DNA from 4 places in the Sphingobacterium sp. MAE genome. Region 3 is predicted to be linked to each of the others. Evidence: riboswitches for the same ligand, from Rfam matches in the RefSeq annotation. Region 3 holds a riboswitch; each other region holds the start of a gene.

Region 1 (3,173 bases), 1.4 Mb from region 3:
CGGACTTTGGTAAATCCTGATATTTATCTGTACTGTGATACTTTTTGATTAAAACAGCTTTGCTGAATAATATGTATTGACCATTTGGAGATAACTTGACATTTTCTAATTCAGTATCGCTATTTGTCAATTGTACAGCTTCACCCTTATATCTGTTCTTTTTCCAAAGCTGTCCTTTGAACAAATAAATGATATCACCATTTTCTGTTATCTGCACCACAGACTCACCGCCCTTTTCACTAGTTAGGGGAGTAGCGTTGCCTGTTTCCAATGATAAGGTGTATAAGTTTTTCTCTGAGCTGTTGGTCTCCACAGCATAATTTGAGACACCATATACCAGTGTTTTTCCATCAGGTGAAATTCCTTCGGCAGAAACACGTCCTAACTTCCATAATGTTTGCGGGTCTAATGGAGTTTTTGTTGGTGTTTCCATATTAACAGTCAGTTTCGTTTCTTTCTTTTCTTGAGCTATAGTTGCCGAAGCACATAGTAATACAGAAAGCGTTATTAAAGATTTTTTTTTCATCAAAATAATTTATTTTAATAAGGAGTGTGATCATGGATTGAGCTCTTTTCACTCGATTCATAAAAAATACAATTATGAGCATGCAAGATACAAAATCTACTTTATCTTATGTAATTCCTATTTTCTATTTAGGAAGGCTTTTGACGAAGTCATTTTATAAAGCTTTGAAAATTTTAGGTAGATACATATTATGTAATGATCAGGTGATCATATCCGTATTTTTGGGAAATTAAAGCAGAGTATCAAATAAAAAATGCAGATATGCTTGGCACAAACTATCGATGCATCTTTTGTGTATAGTATTAATATTGTGCTCGCAATTGGAAATAAATCAGGAGAGAACTATTGTTTAAAGTAGATATGATAAACGATAAATATACTTTTAAGGAATAGCTTTTTGTAAAAGCTTCAATTGTTCGAAAATAATAAACAACTGAAGCTTATTAGTAAAATAACTGAACTACTTTTTGTAAGCTTGATATCCTAATCTTTTTAATACCGATTTAGAGTATAACAAGCTGTGGATCTGATTCATTAGACTAGTAGATAAATTGCAAAGATCATGTCGTTCTGACTATCCTACTGAACAATTGGAACAAGCGTGTTTTTTTCTAATCGAACTGCTACATACTTGACGGAGGTAAAACCATCTTCTCTTGAAATAATGTTGGAAAGGTCTAAACCTCTTTTAGAAAAAGTACTGATGAGAGCCGTGCGAAATGTAGATTTGGAGGAACCCCAGCCTTTTTCCGATACCGTATCATTGTTGAGTTGTATCAGTTCATTGATGGTGTAATAACTGAATTTTTCCAGTAAGTGTTGATAAAGATTTGGTGTTGACATACAATTTAAAAATTTAAAGGATTAAACCATAAACTGTATCCAGATATTTTTGGTCGAAACCCATATTAATTTACCACCGCGGTTACTTAACTCGGTTGGTATTGCATCGTGCAATTCTGAATACTCTACAAAGTTAGTAGATTTTATTTTGAATCAAAATTTATTTTAAAATAATTAGCTGATATTCTTTTCTAGCATAGGTCTATGTTTTTTGTTTACAATCAAATTGAGAATGTGGCTAATGCTATGTCTTTCTACCGGGATTTTTCATAGGTAAAAAGTGAGAATTTCTAATGTAATTTTAGTTATATCAATTCATTCCTTTCTTCTTGACTTAGAATGTTATAACCTTAATTTATTCAATGAATTACATTATTTTTTTACTTAATTATAATTCGCTATAATATAATTTTTGTTATTTTTTTGGAAAATATTTTCTATAATTGCACCAGTTAATAATTTTTAATGGTAATTTTTTATGATTATTTCTTTAATGAATCTTGATATTTTTATTTATTTGATTGATGCTGAGTTGTTTACTTAACCATCATAATGCTTTATAAGACAATTATAGAGATAAATAGATTTGTATTATAAAAAGTTAAATTTTAAACGATTGCTCACCTTGTATTTTCATAATCACGAATAACTTATAATTATAAATAACCTACTTAATACTATATGGAAAGAAAATTTAGAATATATTTTTTAATACTATTTGCTGTGTTTGTCACATCTTGTGAAAAAGATAATGTTATAGAAAGTACTAACTTGGACATAGCGCAAATTCAAAATAAGAGTCTAAAAGCAAATGGTTCTGGTTCAGATTTTTTTTCTGTAGCTAATAAAATAAGAAGATATATTAGTGAGCAATTTGGAATCAATCATGAAGAGGTACTGTTAGAATCCAAATTTAATGATGATTTAGGTCTTATAGATCTGGATTTACAAGACGTGTTTATTTTTTGTGAAAATGAATTTTCAATTGTATTTGAAGATTCTGACATAGATAAAATTGTTACTGTAAATGATTTAGTAAATTTCTGTTTTCAAAATATGCTAGATGTAGTTGAAATTTATCCTCCAGGTACAAATCCTTCCTATCCAGGGCTTCCTGGAAATCCAGGATTTCCGGGAAGCCCTGGATTTCCTGGAGAAGTAGGAGGGGTAACGGATACAAGAATTAAACTACAGTTGCTTAATAGACCTTTCGGATTATTGCCAGATGTTCCATGTGAAATTATAGAAAAGTGGTTAGCTACTGCTCGACATCAAGTAAAACAAGCACAAATTGATAAATTAAATCAAGTTAGAACAAATCCACACATTGTTCCAAATTTAAATTATGATATAGTAGCACGTGTACAAAAGATTGATGATGCATCCAGTACTGTTGTGAATATGGATTATTATCCTATAAACATTAAACAATTGCCCGTAATAAATGGAATAAGACAGACACCGGAACAATTTTTGAGTGTTATTCGTAAAGATATTAATAATTTTGTAAACAATACATACGCTTCTTTTGACCCATATAACTGGTATGGAATAAATGATAAAAACCTTTGGCTTTCGAATAATCCATTGAGTGCAGTAATTGCGATAGATATTTTGGGACCGGATAATGCATCTGTAATCGTATCGGATTTTTCGAATAATAAATGGACTTTTACAACTATCTATGATCCAAAATATGGACAACATCCAGTTTCAGGAAATAGAGATTTTGGTTTTGTAAAAGAATCGAATGGATCATATACATTTTATACAAGAGGGGTAGATAGATTAACCACAGGGTTTG
Region 2 (3,173 bases), 1.9 Mb from region 3:
TTCTTTCTGTCTCCGCTGCGATTTCTTTGTCATATTGTTCTTGAGTAATTGCACCTTTTTTCAAATCAGCTCTCCATTTACGGACATCTTTTGTTTGTGGAAATGAACCAATTGTCGTAGTTGGGAATGCTGGAAGGTTAAATTTAGCTTGCTGTGCTTCTTTACGAGCAGCGAATGAAGATGTGCGTTTTGCGTCGTCGTCAGTGATGTTTGCAGTACGCTCTTTGACTTCCGGTTTGTGAATTAAAGAAGATGTACGACGGTCTTCTGCAGCAGCTTTATTAGCTTCGAAACGCTCCGCAGTTTTTGCATCTACTTCACCTTCAGCTAAGATCGCTAGATCTTTTACCTCTGCTAATTTTTGCTTAGCAAATGCTAACCAATTTTTAACTTCTTTAGGCAATGATTCTTCGTTATCCTCATTGTCTAAATCAAAAGGTACATGTAATAAGGAACTTGAAGGTCCTACTAATACACGGTCTTTGCCTAGAGCATCAACCGCTTTTTTGATTTGTGCTAAAGATTTTTCGTAATCATTTTTCCAAATGTTACGTCCTTCAACAACACCTAATGAAAGTGTTAATGAAGCAGGAACTTTAGCTAATATAGTGTCGAGTTGATTTTCACCTCTTACTAGATCAACATGAACAGCATAAACTGGTAAGTTTAGAGCGGTTTCTTCGTTGTCACGTAATGCCTCGAAATAAGTCGTTACAATAATTTTGATGTCTTGAGCAGCAGCAGCTAATTTAGTAAATACACTAGTGTATAAAGCACGTGTTGCATCATCGATATCTAAAGCTAAAAATGGCTCGTCAATTTGTACATATTTTGCACCAGCAGCAGCCAATTTGCCTAAGATTTCTTCATATACGGGAACCAACTTATCGATTAGATCGATACGATTGAAACCAGATTCTTTTTCTTTACCTAATAATAAGTATGAGATTGGGCCGATTAATACAGGCTTAGTTTCGATACCTAAAGATTTTGCTTCATTGTATTCGTTTAAGAATTTCTCTGAAGTCAATTTGAATTCTTGATTTTTTACGAATTCTGGAACAATGTAATGGTAGTTAGTATCAAACCATTTTGTCATTTCCATTGCCGTTACATCAACGCCATCTTGTTGAAAACCACGCGCCATTGCAAAGTAAAGGTCCAAATTGTATCCTTTATCTTCGTTGTTTAAGAGTGATTGGTATTGTGCTGGAATAGCACCTACAGTTAGAGTCAAGTCTAATACTTGGTCATAAAATGAAAAATCATTTGAAGGGATCAAATCGATGCCAGCATCTTTTTGAGTTTGCCAGTTGCCTTCACGGATTTTCAGTCCAGCCTGCAATAATTCTTGCGCGCTGATTTTTTTAGCCCAATATGCTTCATTGGCCTTTTTCAACTCGCGGAAGGCACCTACACGTGGGTAACCTAAGTTGTTCGTTAGTAACATAAATATAAAATTATTTTATTTGTTCAACCTTAACGAAGCAAGAAATTAGATGGATTTTTTTTATTTGAAATAAAAAACGATCAAAAATTCTTGAATCTATTTACTAAATTTTTTGATTGCTTTTAGAGAGGAGGGCACAAGATATATTTGTGTCTAGCTTATCATTCCCACTTTTTGATGGGGTAGAATGTAGCACCTTGTCAATCGACAGGTTGCTAAGGCTTCATTGGGTCTATTCCCTCTGCCTTTCTCTATAAGCGCTGTAAATATCGGAATTAGTTTTATAAAAACAAATATTTTGTAACTTTTATATCAAAATGACAATAAATCAAGGCTTAAAATTGAAAATTAGCAGATACACCAAGTTGTTTCCCATTGTAAAATGGAGTTGCCATGGTTAAGTAACTTGTCTTTCTTGATTGCAAATGTTTATCAAATAGGGGTAATAGCCAGTATGCTATTTTTGTTCCCATGATACCAATACCTGCTCCCATAGCGACATCCGAAAACCAATGTTTCTGATTGTACATTCTGAGGTACCCTGTACCCGCAGCTATTGTGTATCCTGCGATACCGTACCAAATGGATTGATCTTTATACTCTTGCCATAACATCTCGGCTCCCGTAAATGCGACAGCAGTATGTCCGGATGGGAATGATTCATGATCAGCACGATCTGGTCTCCAAGTAGGAGTGGTCTGTTTGATCGTGTATACCGTAGATAAGGTGATGGCATGAGCGATCGCACTAATGGCTAGACGTTCTTTGAAGTTATGTTTACTTGGGACACCTAGGAAATTGAGACCGTAAACAGCTGCTGAAGGAATAAAAACACTGACATTATCAAATTTGAATGTTTTTGATGGATCATTGTTTATGGAATTATTTATCTGTTGATCTTTATTTTTGAGGTATGGGCTGTTTAAGGAGATTATGCCATAAGTCATTAAAGCAGCGGGTACTATTAATTGTTTATAATTTATTTGACTCCTACTGGTGTCAAAATCTTCATTATTTTTTTGTAAAGTATCTCTTTGCGCATAAAGAGATGGAGAGTAGCAAAAGATAGAAAGGATAAAAAAAATTGTTATTGATATTTTCATTGTAGCAAGATAAACAAAAAGAGATGTTTTAACATCTCTTTATTATTCGGAGTAAATGTATATTAGCTGACCAATAATTTATAGCCTTTTCCATGTACGTTAACAATCTCAACTTTTGGATCATCTCGTAGATATTTTCTCAGTTTACTTAAGAAAACGTCCATACTTCTCCCTGTGAAATAATTGTCATCATGCCAGATTTTTAAAAGTGCTTCTTCTCTTGTCAGTACATCATTCTTTTTTAAACAAAGTAACCTTAATAATTCGGCTTCTTTTGTCGATAGCTTCTGCTGCACACCTTTGTGGGCTATTTGCTGACTGGTATAATCAAAGAAGTATTCTCCAATTTCAAATTTATCGCTCACAACCTGATCATCTTTTTCTCTTATAACACGTTTGAGCAACGCATTTATGCGAAGGAGTAATTCTTCTACTCGAAATGGTTTTGTGATGTAATCATCGCCGCCAAGTTCAAAAGCTTCTGTCTTATCTTCCATCATGCCTTTTGCGGTAGCAAATATGATCGGGGTTGTCGTATTTATTTTCCTGATTTCTTTACCGACTGTAAAGCCATCTTTTTTGGGCATCATGACGTCTAAGATACATAGATCATATGTGCT
Region 3 (3,173 bases):
TAGTTTATGTGCTTCAGTTGAAGTGTTGCAAGAGGCTATTGAGCGAATTAAAGAAGTTAAAGAAACGAATTAAGATTAAAATAACATGATAAATATAGCCATTATTGGCGTCGGTTTAATTGGTGGCTCAGTCGCCATGAAACTAAAAGAAAAGCATTTTTGTGATCAGGTATTTGGTGTCGACAAAAGTGATGCTAACTTAACAAAAGCATTGCAAATTGGCTTTATCGATCAGAAAGCAACGTTGGAAGAGGCACTAGAAAAATGCAAGGTCATTATTCTCACGGCTCCTGTGGATGCGATTATCTCGTTGGCACCAAAATTATTAGATCTAGTAACAGACCAAGTCATTATTGACATGGGATCTACTAAGCTTAATATTTTACAATTGATCTCAGAACATCCAAATCGTGGTCGGTATGTGGCGGCTCACCCTATGGCAGGGACTGAATATTCTGGCCCAGAAGCAGCTTTACCAAACTTGTTCAAAGATAAAATGATGGTCTACGTGGAGGCTTTTAAATCTGATGAAGACGCTTTTGAACTCGCAGATTCCATTACTGAACAACTGGAAATGCGCACGTCATTTATGACTGCGGAAGAACATGATACCCATACCGCTTATGTTTCACATATCTCCCACCTGACTTCTTTTGCGCTAGCCTTAACGGTATTAGAAAAAGAAAAATCACAGGGCAGGATATTTGAATTAGCGGGTTCTGGATTTGAATCCACAGTACGTTTGGCTAAAAGCTCTCCCGATATGTGGACACCTATTTTTAAACAAAATAGAGTAAACGTATTAGAAGTATTGGAAGAAAATATTAAACAGTTGCAAGCTCTGAAAGATGCTATTCAAGAGGAAAACTATACACAATTACATAAGTTGATTAAAAAATCTAATAAAATAAAGCGCATTATAAAATAAAGCTCCTGTTATTAGTTTAGGGTCGTTCACTTAAGTTAAAAAATGCTAGAAGCCAATACTTCTAGCATTTTTTTGTTCGCAGCCATCATCATCGGCCATTGTGCGATCACATACAATCAACCATTTCTCTAAACTAAGAGAATCATCAACTTGTTCTTTTGATTCAACCTTTATTTCTACTAGGATCAATGTGTAAATGCTCTTCTTGATGAACAGCATATCCGATATCACTCTTGTCCTTATAGGACAGATAGATAATAATGGGAATTATAGCGGATTGGCGGCTACTTTACGAATAGATGTCGAATTGTAACCGATTTGTGCAAAGCGTTTTTTTCACCTTTTAAGAATGCGAAGACGCACATCTCCCTTATCCTTTGTTTTCTTTTGATTCCATAATTAACCTAAATTACTTAACACTCTTCATATTTAATAATTACACCTTTTTCTCAAGAAAAAGAAACTACATTTTTTACTCATGTATTAAATAAATAATTCAAAATATTTTGGTTTCTAAATTCCAAGACATATATTTGCAACGTAGATCGAATCGAAATACACCTAATCAAAACCTTTCAATCAGGTCTTGATTTATAAAGAAGTGGCGAGAGACTGGCTCAATGACCCACTGGCAACCTTCAAAATACGTTTGAAAAGGTGCCAATTCCTGTCCATATCAATATTGTTATGGAGGATATAAATGAAACGACAATGATATTTACATTACAAAAAAACAACAGGGTAAGTTCAATTACCAACGTAACATTTACAACTCTTGCATCAAGTTCAATGCGAATGTTTGAGCACATGTTTATGTTTTATTGTTAGATCTATCCATTTTTTACTTAATGGATAGCAAGTGCATCTACATGTGCAGATCCTCACTCTATAATATTCACGAAAATATTCAACTAATTAATTATAAAAAACCATGTCTACAAATAAAAATTTAAAATTCGAAACTCTACAAGTTCATGCAGGACAAGTTGCAGACCCAACTACTGGCGCACGTGCAGTACCTATATATCAAACCAGCTCATACGTATTTGAAAATGCGGAACATGGCGCTAACTTATTTGCATTAAAACAGTTTGGAAACATCTATACCCGTCTGATGAATCCGACAACAGATGTTTTTGAAAAACGCATTGCTGCATTAGAAGGTGGTGTTGCTGCAGTGGCGGTTGCCTCTGGTCAAGCTGCGCAGTTCATCGCATTAAATAATATTTTAGAGGCTGGTGATAATTTTGTGTCGAGTAGCCATATTTATGGTGGTACATACAATCAATTCAAAGTTGCATTTAAAAGAATTGGAATTGAGGTCCGCTTCACGAAAGAGACAACAGCTGAGGAGTTTGAGTCATTGATCAATGAAAATACGAAAGCATTATACTTAGAAACAATTGGAAATCCAAGTTATGATATTCCTGATTTTGATAAAATAGCTGCAGTTGCTAAAAAACACGATTTACCTTTAATCGTAGATAACACTTTTGGAGCTGGGGGCTATCTATTCAAACCGCTAGAGCATGGTGCTTCTGTTGTTGTCGAATCTGCGACAAAATGGATCGGCGGACATGGAACAAGTATTGGCGGTGTCATCGTTGATGGTGGTACATATAACTGGGGCAATGGTAAATTTAAACAATTTTCTGAACCTTCTGAAGGATATCATGGATTGGTCTTCGCAGATGTATTTGGCCCAGATGGTCCATTTGGCAACATCCAATTTGCAATCCGTGCACGTGTGGAAGGCCTTCGTGATTTCGGACCGGCTATATCACCTTTCAACTCATTCCAGCTTATACAAGGTCTAGAAACGCTTTCGCTACGTGTTCAGCGTCATGTAGACAACACCCTAGAAATCGCTAGATGGTTAGAAGCGCATCCGCAAGTTGAGCAAGTGAACTATCCGGGCTTGAAAAGCTCACCAAGTTATTCAAATGCACAGAAATACCTAAAAAATGGATATGGAGCGGTTCTTTCTTTTCAGATAAAAGGCGATGTCACTAAAGCCGATGCTTTTATAGATAGCCTAGAGTTAATTAGCCATCTAGCAAATGTAGGTGATACAAAATCATTGATCATCCACCCAGCCGCTACAACACACCAGCAACTCAGTGCAGAGGCACAAAAAGCAGCAGGAGTATTTGTTGGGTTATTACGGTTATCGGTAGGAATTGAGCATGTCGATGATATTAAAGATGATTTACAACAAGCTTTCGATAAAATAAAATAATTTCAG
Region 4 (3,173 bases), 2.3 Mb from region 3:
TTAGGGTCATTATTGTTTAGGGAAGGATTGGCATTCGCTCGAATCAGAACCATGGTAAAGGAACTGTATCCCAAAAGAATAAAGCAGGTTGCTAGTAATGCCGTATTTAACACAACTTTCCCCTTTCTTATGGAGTAATAGATACCATAAATTAATGTTGATAGAATCAACGCTACAAAAACCAATATCCCTGACCCAAATGCCAGCCCGAGGGTGTTGACAAAAAATAAATCAAATTTGGCGGCATACTTAATGAGATACTGAATCACGCCCCAAAGAATTAATGCCAGTACTCCGAGTCCAATTATCATTGCTTTACTGATTCCCCATAAAGTTGTCCGGTCTGTTTTCTTGAAATAGATGATAAGAGCTATAGCTGGAATCACCAATAAGTTCAATAAATGAACCCCAATTGATAGTCCGATGATATAAGCGATAACGATAAGCCATCGATCTGCTTGTGGTTTATTTGCGCGAGCTTCCCACTTTAATATCGCCCAAAATACTACTGCAGTACACAATGAGGACATCGCGTAGACCTCTGATTCTACTGCTGAATACCAAAATGTATCGGAGAAACTATAGGCTAAGGCACCGACAAGACCTGCTCCCATAATTTTAATAACTTGATTTTTATGAATTGGTTTATCATCAGAATGACTGATCTTTTTTCCTAACGCTGTAATGGTCCAAAATAAAAATAATACTGTCAAACCACTGCATACAGCAGATCCGATATTCATCCAAAAGGCAATCTGAGCCACATTGCCTAATGCAAAATTTGAAAAGATATTCTGTACCATCAGAAACAATGGTGCTCCTGGCTGATGAACAATCTGGAGTTTATAAGCTGAAGCAATAAACTCACCGGTGTCCCACCAGCTTGTTGTCCGCTCAGCCGTAATAATAAAAACTACTATTGCTATGATGGCACATAGCCAGCCTAACATATTGTTCACTTTCTGATAGCTCATGAATGATCCAGGTTTAATTGATGATATATAATCAATTAAATATAATGAAAGAAGATTTCAATTGAACTAGATTAACTTTTTTTAACAAAAAAATACAGCCTATAAAAAAAGCCCGCTACATTTACGTGGCAGGCTGATCGTTAAATAGGTTGATTTAGAATAACTTTTCTACAATACTTTTTGTCGGTCCGGGATTACTCATGGTGTAAAAATGTAAAACGGGAGCCCCGAAATCGATTAATTCTTTACACTGCTGTACTAGCCATTCTTCTCCCACTTGTCTTACATCAGCATTACTTTTACATGCGGAGACCGCTTCACTCAATTCTTCGGGAATATCCAAATGGAAAATCTTAGGTAGGGTAATCAATTGCTTTTTAGTTGTCAACGGTTTCAATCCGGGTATTATAGGAACATGAATACCATTTTCTCTACATTTTGTAACAAACTCCTTGTATTTTTCTACATTAAAAAACATTTGGGTCACGATAAATTCTGCTCCCATTTCTACTTTCTTTTTTAACCATTTGAAATCTGTATTGAAGTTTGGCGCTTCAAAATGTTTCTCTGGATAACCCGCTACACCAATACAAAAGTTTGTTTTTTCAGATATAGCAATATCTTCATGGAGATATTGTCCCTGATTCATATCAACCACCTGTTGCAATAAATCCGTTGCAAATGCATGTCCACCATCTGTTGGAATAAAATCAGAATCACCTTTTCGTGCATCTCCCCTTAGTACCAGCACATTATCAATACCTAAGAAATTTAGATCAATTAATGCATTCTCCGTTTCTTCTTTCGTAAATCCTCCACATATAAGATGAGGAACAGCATCCACTTTATACTTATTCATAATAGCGGCACAGATAGCAACTGTTCCTGGACGTTTACGATAAGCCACACGCTCTAATAAACCGCTTTCGTGTTTCTTATACATATAGTCTTCTCTATGATAAGTCACATCGATAAAGGGAGGCTTGAATTCCATTAGTGCATCCATTGTTTTAAAAATACTCTGGATACCTTGCCCCTTGGCTGGAGGCAACAATTCAAAAGAAAACAAAGTTTTTCCTTTGGCATTACTGATATGATCAACGATTTTCATTAATTTTTTTTAAATATGATTTTGGTTGGCTTACATCGAAATGCACAAGTAAACTTGTTTCAACTTATCTTTCCCATCTCTGAGTTGGGGTAGAATGTAGCACCTTATAAAATAACAGGTTGCTAAGGCTTCATTGGGTCTAGTCCCTCTGCCTTTCTCTATAAGCATCGGCTAATATCGGTAATAGAAATTTATAATCAAAATAATATTAGAAACTTGCTCAAAAAATTATACGCTTATAGCGCTATAAAAACAAGATCAGATAAAATAAATAAGCCACTACACAAAGATGTGTAGTGGCTTATATTTCTTCATGTTCGATAGTGAAGATGTTAAATTTCTTTATACAACTCAACTAAGCCTTCGGGCAAATCAACCTCCAATACTTGATCTTCTGAATCAATACCGAGCATTAAATCATCATTTAATGGGAACATAAGCTCCTTGCCATTGAAATCAACGGTGGCTATAAATTGTTGTGGCATTTCTTGCACATGTGTAATTTCTCCAAGTTCTCCATGTACCTCATCAATCACTAGATACCCAATTAAATCCGTATATCTGAAATCATCAGGATCACGTTCAGGCATTTTATCATTAGGCAGATATACCTTCTTACGGACTAAGGGCTGTGCTTTATCGATATGATCTACATCTTCCAAATTCAAATAAGCGGTACTATTGGTTTGGTATTTAATATTAGCAACAAAATAAGGAACTAATTTTTTATTGACTTCAACAAATAAGACATCAAAATCTAGATCTTGATAATCTTCAAATTCGAAAAAAAGCTGCAGCTCTCCTTTTAATCCTCGTGTTTTACTAATATAACCGATGTAAAAACTTTCTTCTATGGTCATGTTCTAATTTGAAAGGGCAAATTTAAAAATATAAATACAAAATTGCAGTACTACTTTGGAAATAGGAGTTATTTTCTTTTTAAAAAAAAAGCCGGATCATGTCGAACCGGCTTTCTTGATACTGTATGAAAGAAAAATTATCCTTCAGTTTCTTCTGCAGCAGGAGCTTCAGTTTCTTCTGCAGGAGTTTCCTCTGCAACTGGAGCATTTTTAGCAGCAATAGCAGCA

The links. Region 3 has a riboswitch for S-adenosylmethionine ahead of AC06G9_RS09695 (O-acetylhomoserine aminocarboxypropyltransferase/cysteine synthase family protein). Riboswitches for the same ligand answer to the same signal wherever they lie in the genome.
Region 1: it holds a riboswitch for S-adenosylmethionine, as region 3 does, so the genes downstream of both, AC06G9_RS03825 (5-oxoprolinase) here and AC06G9_RS09695 (O-acetylhomoserine aminocarboxypropyltransferase/cysteine synthase family protein) in region 3, are expected to answer to the same signal.
Region 2: it holds a riboswitch for S-adenosylmethionine, as region 3 does, so the genes downstream of both, metE (5-methyltetrahydropteroyltriglutamate--homocysteine S-methyltransferase) here and AC06G9_RS09695 (O-acetylhomoserine aminocarboxypropyltransferase/cysteine synthase family protein) in region 3, are expected to answer to the same signal.
Region 4: it holds a riboswitch for S-adenosylmethionine, as region 3 does, so the genes downstream of both, AC06G9_RS19625 (methylenetetrahydrofolate reductase) here and AC06G9_RS09695 (O-acetylhomoserine aminocarboxypropyltransferase/cysteine synthase family protein) in region 3, are expected to answer to the same signal.

The regions. Positions count from the first base shown of each region.
Region 1 is NZ_CM160044.1:888,723-891,895, forward strand. Features, by position in the region: gene AC06G9_RS03820 (S9 family peptidase) at 1-526, opposite strand, end outside; gene AC06G9_RS03825 (5-oxoprolinase) at 1,106-1,369, opposite strand; SAM-I-IV-variant riboswitch at 1,405-1,498, opposite strand; gene AC06G9_RS03830 (hypothetical protein) at 2,051-3,173, shown strand, end outside.
Region 2 is NZ_CM160044.1:358,690-361,862, forward strand. Features, by position in the region: gene metE (5-methyltetrahydropteroyltriglutamate--homocysteine S-methyltransferase) at 1-1,450, opposite strand, end outside; SAM riboswitch class I at 1,606-1,710, opposite strand; gene AC06G9_RS01510 (phosphatase PAP2 family protein) at 1,786-2,553, opposite strand; gene AC06G9_RS01515 (response regulator transcription factor) at 2,616-3,173, opposite strand, start outside.
Region 3 is NZ_CM160044.1:2,294,234-2,297,406, reverse strand. Features, by position in the region: gene AC06G9_RS09705 (pyridoxal phosphate-dependent aminotransferase) at 1-73, shown strand, start outside; gene AC06G9_RS09700 (prephenate dehydrogenase) at 86-928, shown strand; SAM riboswitch class I at 1,517-1,631, shown strand; gene AC06G9_RS09695 (O-acetylhomoserine aminocarboxypropyltransferase/cysteine synthase family protein) at 1,860-3,167, shown strand.
Region 4 is NZ_CM160044.1:4,583,009-4,586,181, forward strand. Features, by position in the region: gene AC06G9_RS19620 (glycosyltransferase family 117 protein) at 1-974, opposite strand, end outside; gene AC06G9_RS19625 (methylenetetrahydrofolate reductase) at 1,129-2,085, opposite strand; SAM riboswitch class I at 2,147-2,252, opposite strand; gene rimM (ribosome maturation factor RimM) at 2,418-2,945, opposite strand; gene AC06G9_RS19635 (30S ribosomal protein S16) at 3,083-3,173, opposite strand, start outside.